Regions from separate parts of the Pseudobacillus badius genome, predicted to be linked through region 1. Evidence: riboswitches for the same ligand, from Rfam matches in the RefSeq annotation. Region 1 holds a riboswitch; the other holds the start of a gene.
The links. A riboswitch is a leader RNA that binds a small molecule or an ion and turns the genes downstream of it on or off. The one in region 1 is predicted to bind glycine.
Positions count from the first base shown of each region.

Region 2: it holds a riboswitch for glycine, as region 1 does, so the genes downstream of both, gcvT (glycine cleavage system aminomethyltransferase GcvT) here and B1A98_RS11980 (iron-sulfur cluster biosynthesis family protein) in region 1, are expected to answer to the same signal.

Region 1 is NZ_MWMM01000006.1:87,996-91,665, reverse strand. Features, by position in the region: gene B1A98_RS20200 (hypothetical protein) at 39-236, opposite strand; gene purU (formyltetrahydrofolate deformylase) at 233-1,102, opposite strand; gene B1A98_RS11980 (iron-sulfur cluster biosynthesis family protein) at 1,134-1,454, opposite strand; glycine riboswitch at 1,526-1,609, opposite strand; glycine riboswitch at 1,613-1,714, opposite strand; gene B1A98_RS11975 (class I SAM-dependent methyltransferase) at 1,789-2,397, opposite strand; gene msrA (peptide-methionine (S)-S-oxide reductase MsrA) at 2,409-3,365, opposite strand; gene B1A98_RS11965 (aldehyde dehydrogenase family protein) at 3,418-3,670, opposite strand, start outside.
Region 2 is NZ_MWMM01000002.1:348,914-352,583, reverse strand. Features, by position in the region: gene B1A98_RS04845 (DEAD/DEAH box helicase) at 1-1,325, opposite strand, end outside; glycine riboswitch at 1,484-1,573, shown strand; glycine riboswitch at 1,577-1,656, shown strand; gene gcvT (glycine cleavage system aminomethyltransferase GcvT) at 1,743-2,843, shown strand; gene gcvPA (aminomethyl-transferring glycine dehydrogenase subunit GcvPA) at 2,865-3,670, shown strand, end outside.

The sequences.
Region 1 (3,670 bases):
AAGAGGCCATTTTCATGACCCTTTAGCCCGGCTCCTTTTCAGCGAAAAATGGTTTCCGGCTGCCATTGATTGAACAGCGAAGCAACTAAGACCGCCAACGCATAAAGAAGCAAAGCAATCTGCAAAAGCCCGGGCTTCTCTTGCTGTTTATTCCATAGAAAAAGTCCGATACACAAGGCGGCCAATAACATGCACGTGCCATCAAGCAAGAGTTGATTGCCTACCATCAGGCTCAAGTAAATACAATCGTTTTATTGCCGTGTACAATAATTTTATCCTCTACATGCCAGGAGACCGCTTCGGCAAGCACGCTTCTTTCCACGTGGCGGCCGGCGATTTTTAAATCTTCCGCGGTATAGCGGTGGTTAACCCGCAAAATATCCTGTTCAATAATCGGGCCTTCATCCAGCTCATTTGTGACATAATGAGCCGTTGCCCCGATCAGCTTGACCCCGCGGTTAAACGCCCGGACATACGGATTGGCCCCTACGAATGCCGGCAGGAAAGAGTGATGAATGTTAATAATTTGATTTGGATACTTGGCGATAAAACCGGGAGACAGGATTTGCATATATCGCGCAAGAACGATAAAGTCCACTTTTCCTTCCAGCAGCTCCATCGCTTTATGTTCAGCTTCCTCTTTCGTTTCATGGGACAGAGGGATGTGGCAGTAAGGAATGCCGTAGCTTTCCACGATATCCTTCAAGTCTGGATGGTTGCTGATCACCATTGAAATTTCTACTGGAAGCTCCTTTGACTTCCAGCGCCAAATCAGCTCCATTAAACAATGATCTGCTTTAGAGACAAAAATCGCCATCCGCTTCGCTTTCGCTTTATTTTTCAGCTGCCATTCCATCGGGTAAGTTTGCGATAATTGCTGCAGCCCTTGTTCCAGCCGCTCAAGCGCCGCATCGCCCTCTTCCATGTCAAATTCAATTCTCATGAAAAAAATGCCGTCTTTCGGGTTCGTCGTATGCTGATCAAATTGAACAATATTAGCCTGATGCTCCAGCAGCACATTGGATACTGCTGAAATAATGCCCGGCTTTTCTGGACAAATCACTAGCAATTTAAAATAGTTGATATTCCCCTTTTTATGCACCGTTCTTCCTCCATCCCTAGGCGTTAAGCGTTCACTCTGCGGCACATCCGCTTGAAGTAAAGCGCTCTGCCACATAAAAACCGCTTTCCGCCGTATAATTGACCTGTACTTCTTCCCTTAAATAACGTGCCGTAAAACGGTCGATGCGAATGGGAATTCCTCCGCAATCCACCACCTTGTCATTCCGGCGCGGTTCATCAAATGCCAGCATAAACTTTACAGACAGTCCGCATCCTCCTGTAATCTCCGCGTCAATTCTAGGAAAATGCTGTTCTGCCCGCAGTCGGATGTTCAGTTCGTTCTTAGCCGATTCCGTCAGCTTAATCGTTGCATGCTGCTCCTTTGGTGCCATCTTCTCTCCGGCAGCCTCCCCTCACTTCCTTTTCTGCACGCAAAAAAGGACAGAAAAGGGTATGATCCCTTCTCTGTCCTTTTACCTGAGAGTTTAACCCCATCCCCCGATAGAGCCTTCCCCTTTGGTGGCGTGCGAACACGCGCTCTCCAGAGTTGCGTCCTATTGTGGTTCTTCTACCTGAGAGATTAATTCCAAGGGTGTTTTTTGGAACTTGCTCCTTCGGTGGCGCACGGCGCGCACTCTCCCACAATCGTCATCCGCTATATCATTCAGAATAATTTAAATATTATCTCTTGTCAATCTCTTTCTATTCTGGATGCTGAAGAAGCGGCTATCCTTCGTAACGGAAAATCAGGAAGCGTTCGTTTTCATTTTTCTCGTACAATTCCGGGATTTTCACTTCCTTTAACAGCTGAAAAGGAGTGTACATATCCAGAAACTGAATATACTCAGCGGTTGGATAGTACAAAATAAGATCAACCGGGCGCCGATGCTCTTCCACCGAGCGCAAAATATGATGCACAACTTTCATGAAAATCTGCACCGAAAAAGGGTTAAAAAAGTAAAATTTGTTCTCTTCTTTTTCGATGTCATATTCTTCTGCCGGACAGCATTCAAAACGGACGGCATTGTCCGCCCGCTTTTTCTTTTTTGAATAGCGGGCTTGGTTTTCAAGCGCCTCCTGATACAGCTGTCCATTAATTTCGATACCTGTTGCACGCGCGTGAAAACGGTGATGGATATAAAATACGAGCCGCCCTTTTCCACAGCCAAAATCAACTACTCCATCGGTTCTTTTCAGCTCGTACTCCTCAAATAAATGGTCGATCGCGTCATAAGGAGTCGCTTCATAGCGGTTATAATGAAGCGACTGATACAGCCATTCCCACGTGCCGCCTGTTTCAATCTTAAGCAGACGGTCGTATTCTTTTTCATTCATTGCTATTCCCCTTATTCAAACAAGTGTTTAAATTCCCCGTATCCTTCCTCTTCCAGCTTACTTTTGGGCACGAAGCGGAGAGCGGCCGAATTGATGCAATAACGGGCATGATCAGGGCCGGGACCGTCATCAAATACATGCCCTAAATGAGAGTCGGAGGTTTTGGCTCGCACTTCTATTCGGCGCATGCCGTGAGAGGTGTCAAGCTTTTCCGCTAATTCCATACGGCGCAGCGGCTTTGTAAAGCTTGGCCAGCCACAGCCGGCATCATATTTATCGGTCGAGCTGAACAGCGGCTCTCCTGAAATAATATCAACGTAAATCCCCTCATCCATATGGTTCCAGTACTCATTTTGAAAAGGCGGCTCTGTCGCATTGTTTCTTGTCACTTCATATTGAAGAGGCGTTAATTCCTTTCGCAGCTGCTCATCGGTTTTCTGGTTCTTCCAATGATCGCGAATAAATGTAGCCCGTCCCGACCCTTCTTTGTAAAGATTATAGTGGAAGGAGTTCTTTTTATAGTAATGCTGGTGCCGCTCCTCCGCCCTGTAAAACGGGCCGGCAGGAAGAATTTCTGTAACGATCGGCTTGGAAAAGCGCCCGCTTGCCGCCAATTTCGCTTTTGAGGCTTCCGCCATCGCTTTTTGTTCTTCATCATGATAAAAGATCGCCGTTCTGTAAGACAGCCCCCGGTCATTAAACTGCCCGCCGGCATCTGTGGGGTCGATTTGCTGCCAAAAGAGCTGCAGCAATTTTTCATAAGGAAAAACCGCCGGATCGAAAGTAATTTGTACCGCTTCATAATGTCCGGTCTGATCTGAGCAGACCTCTTCATATGTCGGATTTTCCGTATGGCCGCCGGTATATCCGGAGACCACCTCTTTAATTCCCGGCTGTTCATCAAACGGAGCTACCATGCACCAAAAACAGCCTCCTGCAAAAGTTGCCAGTTTCGATTGTTCAGTCATACCTATTCATTCTCCTTTCCATTCATTTGCCCCTTATTATATCCACAGTCCGCTATTTTCTCGGTTCCTTCTTCAACAGTTGCCGGTATGCCGCCAGAAAGCCGCGCCAGTTTCTGTTTTCCCCCCAAAAACTGCGGATTAAGCGTACAAACAACTCATATTTTCCTTCATAGGGGAACCAGTTCACTTCTTTCTTCCTGCGCCCCTTATCAACCATCACGGCTGTTTGGACACAAAAGCCCTGCATGCCGACGTCTCCATGATAAGCGCCGATTCCGCCCTCCTTGGCTCCTCCATATGGAAGA
Region 2 (3,670 bases), on a different contig from region 1:
TGATGGCAAAATTGCAAGTTGAGTCCTTCACCGCCCGCTTCCGTGGCAATTAACACTTGGGCATGCTTTTCAAAAAGCTGTTTCATCCAATCTTTCTTCCCGCGCTTAAATCCGCCGCGAAACGGAACGGAAGAGATGCCGTTTTGTTTAAGAAACCATTGCAGGTAAAGCTGTGTAGCCCGGTATTCAGTGAAGATAATCACTTTATCGTTAATCGTTTGAATAAGTTCCAGCGCCTTCTCTGCTTTTGAATTGCGCGAGATCGCTTGTATATGCGTTAAAACGTCTTGAAAGCTCTGAGGAAACTCCAACTGGCTGCCATATAGTTTTTGGGCCATGTTTTTCAGCGTGAAAAAAACAGCTTCTTTGCTGCTGCACGCTTCCCGCTGCAGCGTGAGCAAGGAGAAAGAAGAACGCACCTCGTCGGGCTGGCTGCGAACAAAGGATTCGAGAGCCTGATAGAGCGAGCGCTCTTCCTCAGTGAACGCTACTTTTACTGACTCTACTTTTCTTTCTGTCCACTTCACTCCGGTATCCTGGCGGCGGTTGCGAATCATGACTTTATTCATCAGCTTGATTAAATGATGGTGGTTTTGCACTTGGCGGTCCCCTTTTTTAAAGCGCTCCGTGAACTGTCCTTCGTTTCCGAGGTGGCCGGGTTTTAGCAATGAAACAAGATGAAACATTTCATCCAAGCGATTCTGAATCGGAGTCGCGGTTAAAAGCAGGCAGAATTTCTTTTTTAAATGGCGAACGAACTGATAGTTTTTAGTTTTATGATTTTTTAATTTATGAGCTTCATCGATGATGACTAAATCATATTCTTGTTCGTAAATTTTTTCTTTATGCGGGCTGCGTTTTGCTGTATCGATCGAAGAAATTACAATGTCGTGCTGATCCCAAGCATAAAATTTTTTCTGGGCGACAGCGGGAATATAAAACTTGGTAGCCAGTTCACTCGCCCATTGAGAAACGAGAGAAGCAGGGGTTAAGATTAAAACTTTTTTGACAAGGCCCCGGATCAAGTATTCTTTTAATACCAGTCCGGCCTCAATTGTTTTTCCAAGACCAACCTCGTCGGCCAAAATTGCTTTTCCATTCATTTCTTCCACGACTCTCTTGGCTGCCTCAAGCTGATGCGGCAGAGGATTAAGCTCCGGTAAAAAGCCAGGAGCTAACAATCCTTCGAAATTCGGCACCATCATTCGTGTTTCCATATTTACAGTCGATTGAAAAAGCGGCCAATTTCCCCAAGGTCCGTCCTGTTCAATTCTTTTTTCTAATTCTTCTTCCCAGGCGTGATCAAAATAAATATCTACATTCATGTGAAAAACTCCTTTATAAAATAGGTTGCCGAAACCATAACTTTAATGGTAGGATGTAAGTGAACAAAATATTGTGTCATTTTGTAAAAAAACGAACATTATTGATTTTTGCTAATCATATGTTCATAGTATGCCCATTTCTCAATTAAATATAGCGAATGAAGGTAAGGGGAGAGACTGTATATACAGCGCCGAAGGAGCAAGCAAATTTTTGTGAATCTCTCAGGCAAAAGAACTCTTGCTGGACGCGGCTCTGGAGAGTGTTTCCCGAGGAAACCACCAAAGAAGACAGCCTGGTCGTCAGGTTAAACTTTCAGGTTCAAGGACAGAGAACAACTTGTATAAGCTGTTCTCTGTCTTTTTTTATGGAAAAATAACAAATTGAACCATCAGAATGACAAGGAAAGGGGCAAGAAAATGGGAGAATTAAAGCGTACGCCGCTATTTGAGCTGTATCAGCTGCATGGAGCAAAAACGATTGATTTTGGCGGCTGGGAGCTGCCTGTTCAGTTTTCGAGCATTAAGGAAGAACATGAGGCGGTTCGTACAAGAGCAGGCTTGTTTGATGTTTCCCACATGGGAGAGATCATCGTGAAAGGAAAGGAATCGCTGTCTTTCCTGCAAAAAGTGATGACAAATGATTTGTCAAAGCTGCAGCCCAATCAGGCAATCTATACGATTATGTGTAATGAAAGAGGCGGCTCGGTGGATGATTTGCTTGTTTATATGCTGGCTGAGCAAGATTATTTGCTCGTTGTCAATGCCGCTAATACAGATAAAGACTTTGCTTGGCTAAAGGAGCATCAAACAGAGAACGTCCATATTGAAAATGTATCAACAGACTGGGCGCAGCTTGCCATTCAAGGACCGGCAGCAGAAGAGATTTTGCAAAAGCTGGTTGCAGATGTGAATTTAGCTGAGATCAAGCCGTTCAAATTCCGTCAGCATGTGCAGGTGAATGGTGTAGCTGCCCTTGTGTCACGCACCGGCTACACGGGGGAGGATGGTTTTGAAATTTATAGCCGGAGTGAAGAGGCTCCTAAGCTATGGAAAGACCTTTTAGAAGCAGGCAAGGAAGAAGGTCTCCTTCCTTGCGGCCTTGGCGCACGGGATACGTTGCGCTTTGAAGCGAATCTGGCATTATATGGACAGGAATTGGCGGAAGATATTTCCCCTATTGAATCTGGCTTAGGTTTTGCTGTGAAGCTGAACAAAGGTGATTTTATCGGCTCGGAAGTGCTAAAGGAGCAGAAAGAACATGGCCCGCAGCGGAAGCTCATTGGCCTGGAGATGATCGACCGTGGCATTCCGCGCCATGGCTATCCTGTTTTTTCAGGTGAAGAATTAGTTGGACATATTACAACAGGTACACAATCGCCAACATTAAAGAAAAACATTGGCCTTGCCTTGGTGAAGGCTGAATGGGCTGTGCCGGATCAGGAGCTGTCCGTAGAGATTCGCGGCAAAAAGCTTGCAGCTAAAACTGTAAAGCCGCCATTTTATAAACGCTCAAAATAAGAGAAGAGGGAAGGGAATAGTATGAAGCATCGTTACTTGCCGATGACAGAGACGGATAAAAAGGAAATGCTTGCAGCAGTAGGTGTCCAGAGCATCGATGAATTATTCGCGGACATTCCGGAGAAAGTGCGCTTTCAAGGGTTATATGATATTAAGGAAGCTAAAGCTGAGCCGGCGCTGAAAAAAGAATTGAGCGCTATGGCCGCGAAAAATATGAATGCTAAGCAATACGCCTCTTTTTTGGGAGCAGGTGTGTATGACCATTACACCCCATCCATTGTGGATCATGTTATTTCCCGCTCGGAATTTTACACGGCGTATACGCCGTACCAGCCGGAAATCTCCCAAGGAGAGCTGCAGGCTATCTTTGAATTCCAAACAATGATTTGTGAATTGACAGGCATGGATGTCGCCAATTCTTCGATGTATGACGGAGGCACGGCATTAGCAGAGGCGGCCATGCTAAGCGCGGGGCAGACAAAAAGAAAAAAAGTGCTCGTCTCAGAAACCGTTCATCCCGAGTCGCGTGACGTGTTGTGTATGTATGCGAAGGGGCAAAACATTGAAGTCGTGGTCGTTCCGCATAAAGAAGGCGTAACAGACATCAGCCAATTAAACGAATTGGTCGATGATGATACAGCAGCGGTCATTGTTCAATATCCGAACTTTTTTGGAGCGGTTGAATCACTGGCCGAAGTTGAAAAAGCAGCTCACGGGAAAAAAGCGATGTTTGTCGTTTCTTCCAATCCGCTGGCGCTTGGTGTGTTGACACCTCCAGGAAAGTTTGGAGCAGACATCGTTGTCGGCGATGCTCAGCCATTCGGTAT